2 linked regions of the Thermotoga maritima MSB8 genome follow. The protein of the gene in region 2 interacts with the protein of the main gene of each other region in a pairwise test. Links are inferred from orthologs where the notes say so. Each region holds a gene or a part of one and is shown on either strand. Other genes may lie near its edges. The genes, in order: TM_RS07725 and def.

What was found.
Region 1: the proteins of def (region 2) and TM_RS07725 interact in binary tests that used the Escherichia coli proteins (3 or more experiments, as listed by UniProt). The link is inferred for Thermotoga maritima MSB8 from one-to-one orthologs.

What each region holds. Positions count from the first base shown.
Region 1 is NC_000853.1:1,516,997-1,519,899, forward strand. Bases 1-2,855 are described here. They hold TM_RS07725 (aspartate-semialdehyde dehydrogenase), read right to left. Parts: upstream 1,990-2,855; coding sequence 1,012-1,989; downstream 1-1,011. Other genes in these bases: dapA (4-hydroxy-tetrahydrodipicolinate synthase), read right to left, coding at 1-312; dapF (diaminopimelate epimerase), read right to left, coding at 297-1,007.
Region 2 is NC_000853.1:1,647,492-1,651,019, forward strand. The notes cover bases 283-3,281. They hold def (peptide deformylase), read right to left. Parts: upstream 2,030-3,281; coding sequence 1,535-2,029; downstream 283-1,534. Other genes in these bases: TM_RS08445 (hypothetical protein), read right to left, coding at 283-545; TM_RS08450 (M23 family metallopeptidase), read right to left, coding at 550-1,521; surE (5'/3'-nucleotidase SurE), read right to left, coding at 2,029-2,772; ecfA1 (energy-coupling factor ABC transporter ATP-binding protein EcfA1), read right to left, coding at 2,732-3,281. Also shown: metK (methionine adenosyltransferase), read right to left, coding at 1-145; more of TM_RS08445, read right to left, coding at 219-282; more of ecfA1, read right to left, coding at 3,282-3,511; TM_RS08470 (class I SAM-dependent methyltransferase), read right to left, coding at 3,492-3,528. UniProt on the Escherichia coli protein: Removes the formyl group from the N-terminal Met of newly synthesized proteins. Requires at least a dipeptide for an efficient rate of reaction. N-terminal L-methionine is a prerequisite for activity but the enzyme has broad specificity at other positions.

The sequences.
Region 1 (2,903 bases), 130 kb from region 2 along the record:
CGGGGTGACCACAAGAACTCCGTTCGCTCCGAGTTTTTCCGCCTGCTTGACGAGTTTCAGCGTTTTTTCGGTGGAATTCGTTCCCGCTCCCACGATCACAGGGATTTTCCCATCGACGATCTCGAGAGTTCTGGAAACGAGCTTTTCTCTCTCGTCTTCGTTGACGGTTGGTGATTCACCTGTCGTTCCAAGGACGATCAACGCGTTGACGCCGTTTTCGAGCTGATACCTGACAAGCCTCTCGTAAGACTCAAGATCAAGCTCACCATTTTTGAATGGTGTAACGATAGCAGTTCCTACTCCTCTGAACATCTTTTCACATCCCCCCTGAGAAAGATTTCTCCGTTTTCTTCTTTCAGAAAGAGTGTGCCTCCTGGAACCTGGATCTTCACCTCTTTTGCCCCTGTTTTATCTCGATACACGACGAAAACAGACGTAACACCCGTTCCACAGGCTTTTGTTTCCCTTTCCACTCCTCTTTCGTATGTTCTCACCTTGAGGCGGTCGGGAAGTACCTCGTAGAAATCCACGTTCGCGCCTGTTTTGTACCTGAGATCTCTTCCGAGTTTTTCCACATCCAGTTCGTCGATTCCTTTCACTTCCATAACGAAATGAGGAACGCCCACAACGACGAAATATCCTTCGTAACCATCCACCTTCATCTCTTTCTTTTCTGAAACACCCGGCATCCTCACCCAGATACTGTCGTCAACGATCACCTTTATTTCTCCAGCCCTAGAGAGAAAAGTGAATTCTTTTTCTTTGATCCAGCCCCTGTCTATGAGGTACTGAGAAAAGGCCCTTGCGCCGTTCCCACAGAAGGCCGCCATACTCCCATCGCGGTTGTAGTAGTCCATGAAGTATTTCCCATCGACCAGCTCCACGAATATGACTCCATCCAGATCGCCCACGTTTTCCCTGACAAAATCTGGTTTTTTCTCTTCGGGTATCCTCTTTTGCGTGTTGTCAACTATGAGGAAGGTGTTCCCATTGGCCGAATAGCACACACTATCACACCTTTCCGTTCATCTCAGCGTGCTTCAGGAGAATTCTGACGGCGTTGGTCGCAGCCCCTACACGGATGTTGTCCGCCACGTTCCAGAAAAGAATGGATCTTTCATCGGTCGCTCTGAGTCGGCAAACATAAGTTTCGTTCTTTCCTGCGACATCCACCGGTGTTATGAGATCGTCCGTCACCACCACGTCTTCTCCAGAAGCTATGACTTCTCTCACCTTTTCGAGAGACTCGTAGGGTTTCTTGAGCCTCACCATGATCGCTTCAGAGTGTCCGTACAGAACGGGCACCCTCACCGTTGTTGGATACACCCTTATCGAGTAGTCGTTCAGAATTTTTCTTGTTTCATTCACCATCTTCATCTCTTCCTGAGAGAAAAGATTTTCCTGGATATCACCTATGAGAGGAATGACGTTTCTGTGAATGGGTTTTGGGAAGACTTTCATCACGTTTTCTCCTCTTTCTTGAGCAAGGAGTTCTTCTATCCCCTTATGACCAGCGCCGGAGACGGACTGATACGTCGACACAAAGATCTCTTCTATTCCGTAAACTTCGTGAAGTTTGTAGATGGAAAGGATCATCTGAATCGTTGAACAGTTCGGATTTGCTATTATTCCTGTGTATCCCTTGAGAAGGTAAGCGTTCACCTCCGGAACCACAAGGGGTATTTCCTTCTCCATTCTGAAAGCAGAAGAGTTATCTATCACGGTCACTCCGTTTTCGGCTGCGATAGGAGCGAACTTTCTGGAAACACTGGCACCCGCGGAAAACAGGAAGTAGTCACACTTCCATTTCATCGATTCTTCCGTGAGAAGCTCGACCTTGAATTTCTCACCTTTGAATTCAATTTCTTTACCCACAGATCTTTCCGAAGCGAAGAGCCTGAGCTCCGTGACGGGAACGTTGAATTCTTCGAGTACTTTTACCATCGTTCTTCCAACTTCTCCCGTGGCACCAACAACTCCTACTTTCACCTTCATCCCTCCTTGAATTAATAAAAAAAGCGTCTCTTCGCTCCCCGAAGAGACGCCAAATCAGGTCTGAAATCTTTTTCTGATTCCAGACCCGATCGGCTCTCCACGGAGAGACCTCCGTGACAGTGGTATGGGTATTCCCCATACCCCCAGGCATGCAGAGCGGGAGGAACTCTGCACCCTTCGGCGCCCTCGCCTTTCAGCCGTCCCCGATTCCTCCCCTGATGGGACAGCCTACTCATCTCGGGCGCGCCTCCGTCGGGTCAATGACTATTTTAGCTTAATTGTATCAGTATTTCAAACCGAAGACAATTAAGGAAAGGTTAACTTTGAAGTGACAATCGATAAGGGGTTTGAAGTTAGACAAAAATTTATTTATCAAAATTGATTATGTTTTATTCATACAAACCAGGTTAGTTCCAATCATTCACAAAGTAGGTATTGTGTGTACCGGGCATTGGAAGGTTGATTCAGAGTATGCAATTACCGGTAACGAAGAATTTCATGCGGGTTTGTGGTACCGGAAGCTATGCGTTAAAAAGGGAATAATGGATGATATGAAGAGACAATATGAAGAGAATTTGTGGTAATCAACGACGTGTAAGTGCTTTGAATTCGAGAAATTAGTAGTTAACTTCTAACACATTGAGGAATGCCTTCTTTCATCTATTTGTGAAACATGGAACCAATCGATTTTTACCAGAAACACCCCAAAATGCCCTGACGTAGGTTGATATAATTTATCTTCTGTTTTTTGCTTGTGTTCTTTTCTTGTTTGACTATGCAATTATTCCATTTTTCCAAACAGTACTTGAAGGTGCTCTCTTGTGTGTTAGAATGGTTTATGGAAAGGGAGGATATGGAAGGTCAAAAAACATCTTGCTTTCAGAGTGTGTTTGTGGTATAATTTCTTT
Region 2 (3,528 bases):
GCCCTGTTGTTACGAGTGTTTCAACGGCAACCCTGCTCCTTGGATCCTGCTCGAGCATGGCGTCGAGTATGGCGTCGGAAATCTGGTCGGCGATTTTGTCCGGATGCCCTTCTGTTACGCTCTCGCTGGTGAAAAGTCTTCTCATCTCCCATCCTCCTTTCGCTGATCTTATAACAGCCTTGATAGTTTATCACAATCTTTCTTAAAAAAAGGTTACATCATTGTTTTTGCGATTCTTCAAATTCTTCTCGGGTTATAAAAGTTCCACCCTCCAGAGAAACAGACACCGGTTTATAAGAAGACGTGAAGGTCGCAACAAGATGTATCTTGTTGGGACATTTTGAACCCACATAGAGCTTGTCTATCTTGTAAGGAACGCCCGGGTTATCGTAATCCACGATGAAATCGTACCCCGTTCTCAGATGACTTCTGAAGACTTCCCCACACCTGTCACATTTTATGTAAACTACAAGGGATCCCTTTTCCCTGTAAAACGGGTTTTTGTTCAGGTCTTTCTTTTTCTTTCCAAAAAACAGAAAGAGCATGATTTCACCTCCGCTGCAGGTAGAAAGAAAATTCCTTCTTCATGCCCCAGATATCTTCAATAACGACTGTGTATTTGGCAAAATCTGGGGCTTTTCCCAATTCGGGAAATTTGTTCACCTTTATCATCGAAGAAAACGTTTCGGGGAACAATTTGTACCAGAGCTCAAACCTGTACGCGGCCGAAACGGACTTCCTATCGTACACTCCCCAGACGTTTGTGAACTCGGACCAGGGAATCTGATCGAAAGAGATCTGATAGATCTCTTCACCTTCCAAAAGGAGTGAGATCTTCTTGAGTCCTAACGTGTTGTTGAACCCTTTCGAATAGGCTTTGATCGCAAGATCCGGGAAATTTCCACTGAACGGGTACGTCCTCCCCTCGACGAAATCGTACACACTGTCTCCTATCTTTATTTTTTCCAGAACAATATCCTCATCCACGGGTTTTGGAAGGTTCAAGAAAGTCGAAGGGTCGTAGGAAACTTCCTCGTTCCTGTCTCTTATCTCGAAGTGTGCGTGGGGAATGGGTGCCTCTCCTGTGGTTCCTGAGTATCCGACGACTTCACCTTTTTCGAACCAGATCTCTTTCTCAGGGAAGTTCACGACGATCCTCACATTCCCGAACTCTTGTTTCAAAGAACTCGCTACCGTTTCCAGTTTTTTCGAGAATCTGCTCAGATGGGCGTAGAGCGTTCTGTATCCATTCTCGTGTTCCAGAACCACTGTGTAGCCGTATATATCGTCCTCGTCTATTTCGATTCTGACGAGCCAGCCTCTCTCGGAGGCGTATATGGGAACTCCTTCTTTCAATCCCGTAGAAAAGTCGATTCCCATGTGAAAATGAGGTCCTCTGTTTCCACTCCCTCTGTACTCACCGAAAGTTGCCGAAACCCTTGGAGAATCAACGGGTGCGGAGAACGAAAACACAACCGCGGAGAACACCATCAAGGAAATCAAAAGCAACCACCTTTTCACGTCTCTTCCCTCCTCATCTCTTAACGGTTCTTGCTATGTCCATGAGTTTCTTTCTGAGCAAAAGGCGCTTTGCTGGACTGATTCGATCGATGATCAAAACTCCGTTCAGATGATCGAACTCGTGCTGAAAAACCCTTGCAGCGTAACCTTCCAGTTCTTCTTCCACGTATTCTCCCCTTGTGTTCTGGTATTTGACCTTTATTCTTTTGCTCCTTTCTATCTCGACGAAGATCTCGGGAAAGCTGAGGCACCCCTCTTCTGCTACTTCAGTTTCTGGATCGATTTCAAGAATCTCCGGATTTATCACGGCAACCGGACCATTTCCAACGTCCATGACGAAGAACCTCTGAGATATTCCAACCTGCGGTGCCGCGAGTCCCACACCGTCGTAGTGATACATCGTCTCTATCATTCTTTCTATGGTCTTTTTCAGGTTCTCGTCGAACTTTGTAACGGGTTTTGCCCTCTTTCTCAAGACGGGATCTCCAAAGACTCTTATTCTGTACATCAGTCGTACACCTCCCTTAACTTCTTCAGACACTGTTCGTTCGTGAGAAAGGGATGTATCGGAGTGATGGAGACGTACCCTTCTCTAACCGCCTTGTAGTCAACATCGTCTCTATCGTCGTCTTCGATGACCTCTCCCATCATCCAGTAGTACTTCTCCCCAAAGGGTGAGACTCTCTCTTCGAAGTAATCGTTCCACCTTCTTCTGCTCTGCCTTGTGAATCTCCATCCCTTTATCTCACCAGCAGGCACGTTTATGTTCAGCATGGTGAAAGGATCGAGGAGTGAGAAGTCGAATTCTTTCAGAAAGTCGATCAAAAAACGTGCCGCTCCTTCGAAATCGGGACTCTCGTAGTTAGCACTCGATATGGCAATCGAAGGAATGTTCATCATGGCACCTTCCATCGCACCCGAGACCGTCCCAGAGTGGAGAATATCCATGCCCATGTTGGGCCCCCTGTTCACACCACTCACGATGAGATCGACCCTTTTATCCATGACCACGTTGTAGGCGAGTTTCACACAGTCCGCGGGCGTTCCTGTAGTGGAGTACGCAACCACCCTCTCTGAGATGAAAACCTTCTTCATCCAGAGCGGAACGTGTATGGTGATGCTGTGACCAGTTGCGCTCCTCTCTTTATCGGGAGCCACCACGAACACCTCGTGTTCCTCGGAAAGAAGCTCTGCGAGGACGATGATCCCCTTAGACTGTATCCCGTCGTCGTTGGTTACCAGAATTCTCATACCGATCCTCCCACAGGTTTATCTTCCCACATTTCTTCCAGAGTTTCCACTTGAAAGGAATCTCCACATCGTCGAACTCTCTCTCCACGAATTCCTCCCAGCTTCCACAGAAATCGATTGTACCATTCGAGATGTGGAGTATGAAGTCCATATCATCCAGATACTCCAGCTCGTGTGTTACCAGTATTATTCCCTTTCCTTCATTCTTGAGGCTCTCGAGCACCTGAAATATCTCCCTCTGAGAGGGAGGGTCCAGCATGGAAACCGGTTCATCTAAAGCGAGAAAGCGTGTATCCCGAGCGAGCATCGAGGCAATCGCAAGCCTCTGTTTCTGGCCTCCTGAAAGGTTCAGCGGGTCTTCCTTTTCGAGACCGGAGAGTCCCACCAGTTCCAGGACCTTCTTTATTCTCTTTCTCATTTCGCTCTCGTCGAGCCCCATTATCTCCAGCGAAAAGGCCACGTCCTCCTCCACGGTGGCACCTATGATCTGTGAAGACGGATTCTGGAAGACGTAGCCCACGTTCTTTCTCAAAAGAAACGGATCCGCTGGTGAACCGTCCAGGAAAATCTCTCCCTCGGCTTCCAGGAGTCCTGCGAGGATCTTCAAAAGGGTGGTCTTCCCGGAGCCGTTTTTTCCCACCACAACGTAGATCTTCCCCGTTTCGAACTCGGCGTTCACGTCCTTCAAAACGTAGTCTCCGTTGTATCTGAAGGAAACGCTATTCAGCGTTATCTTCATCTTCTTTCAATCCTTTC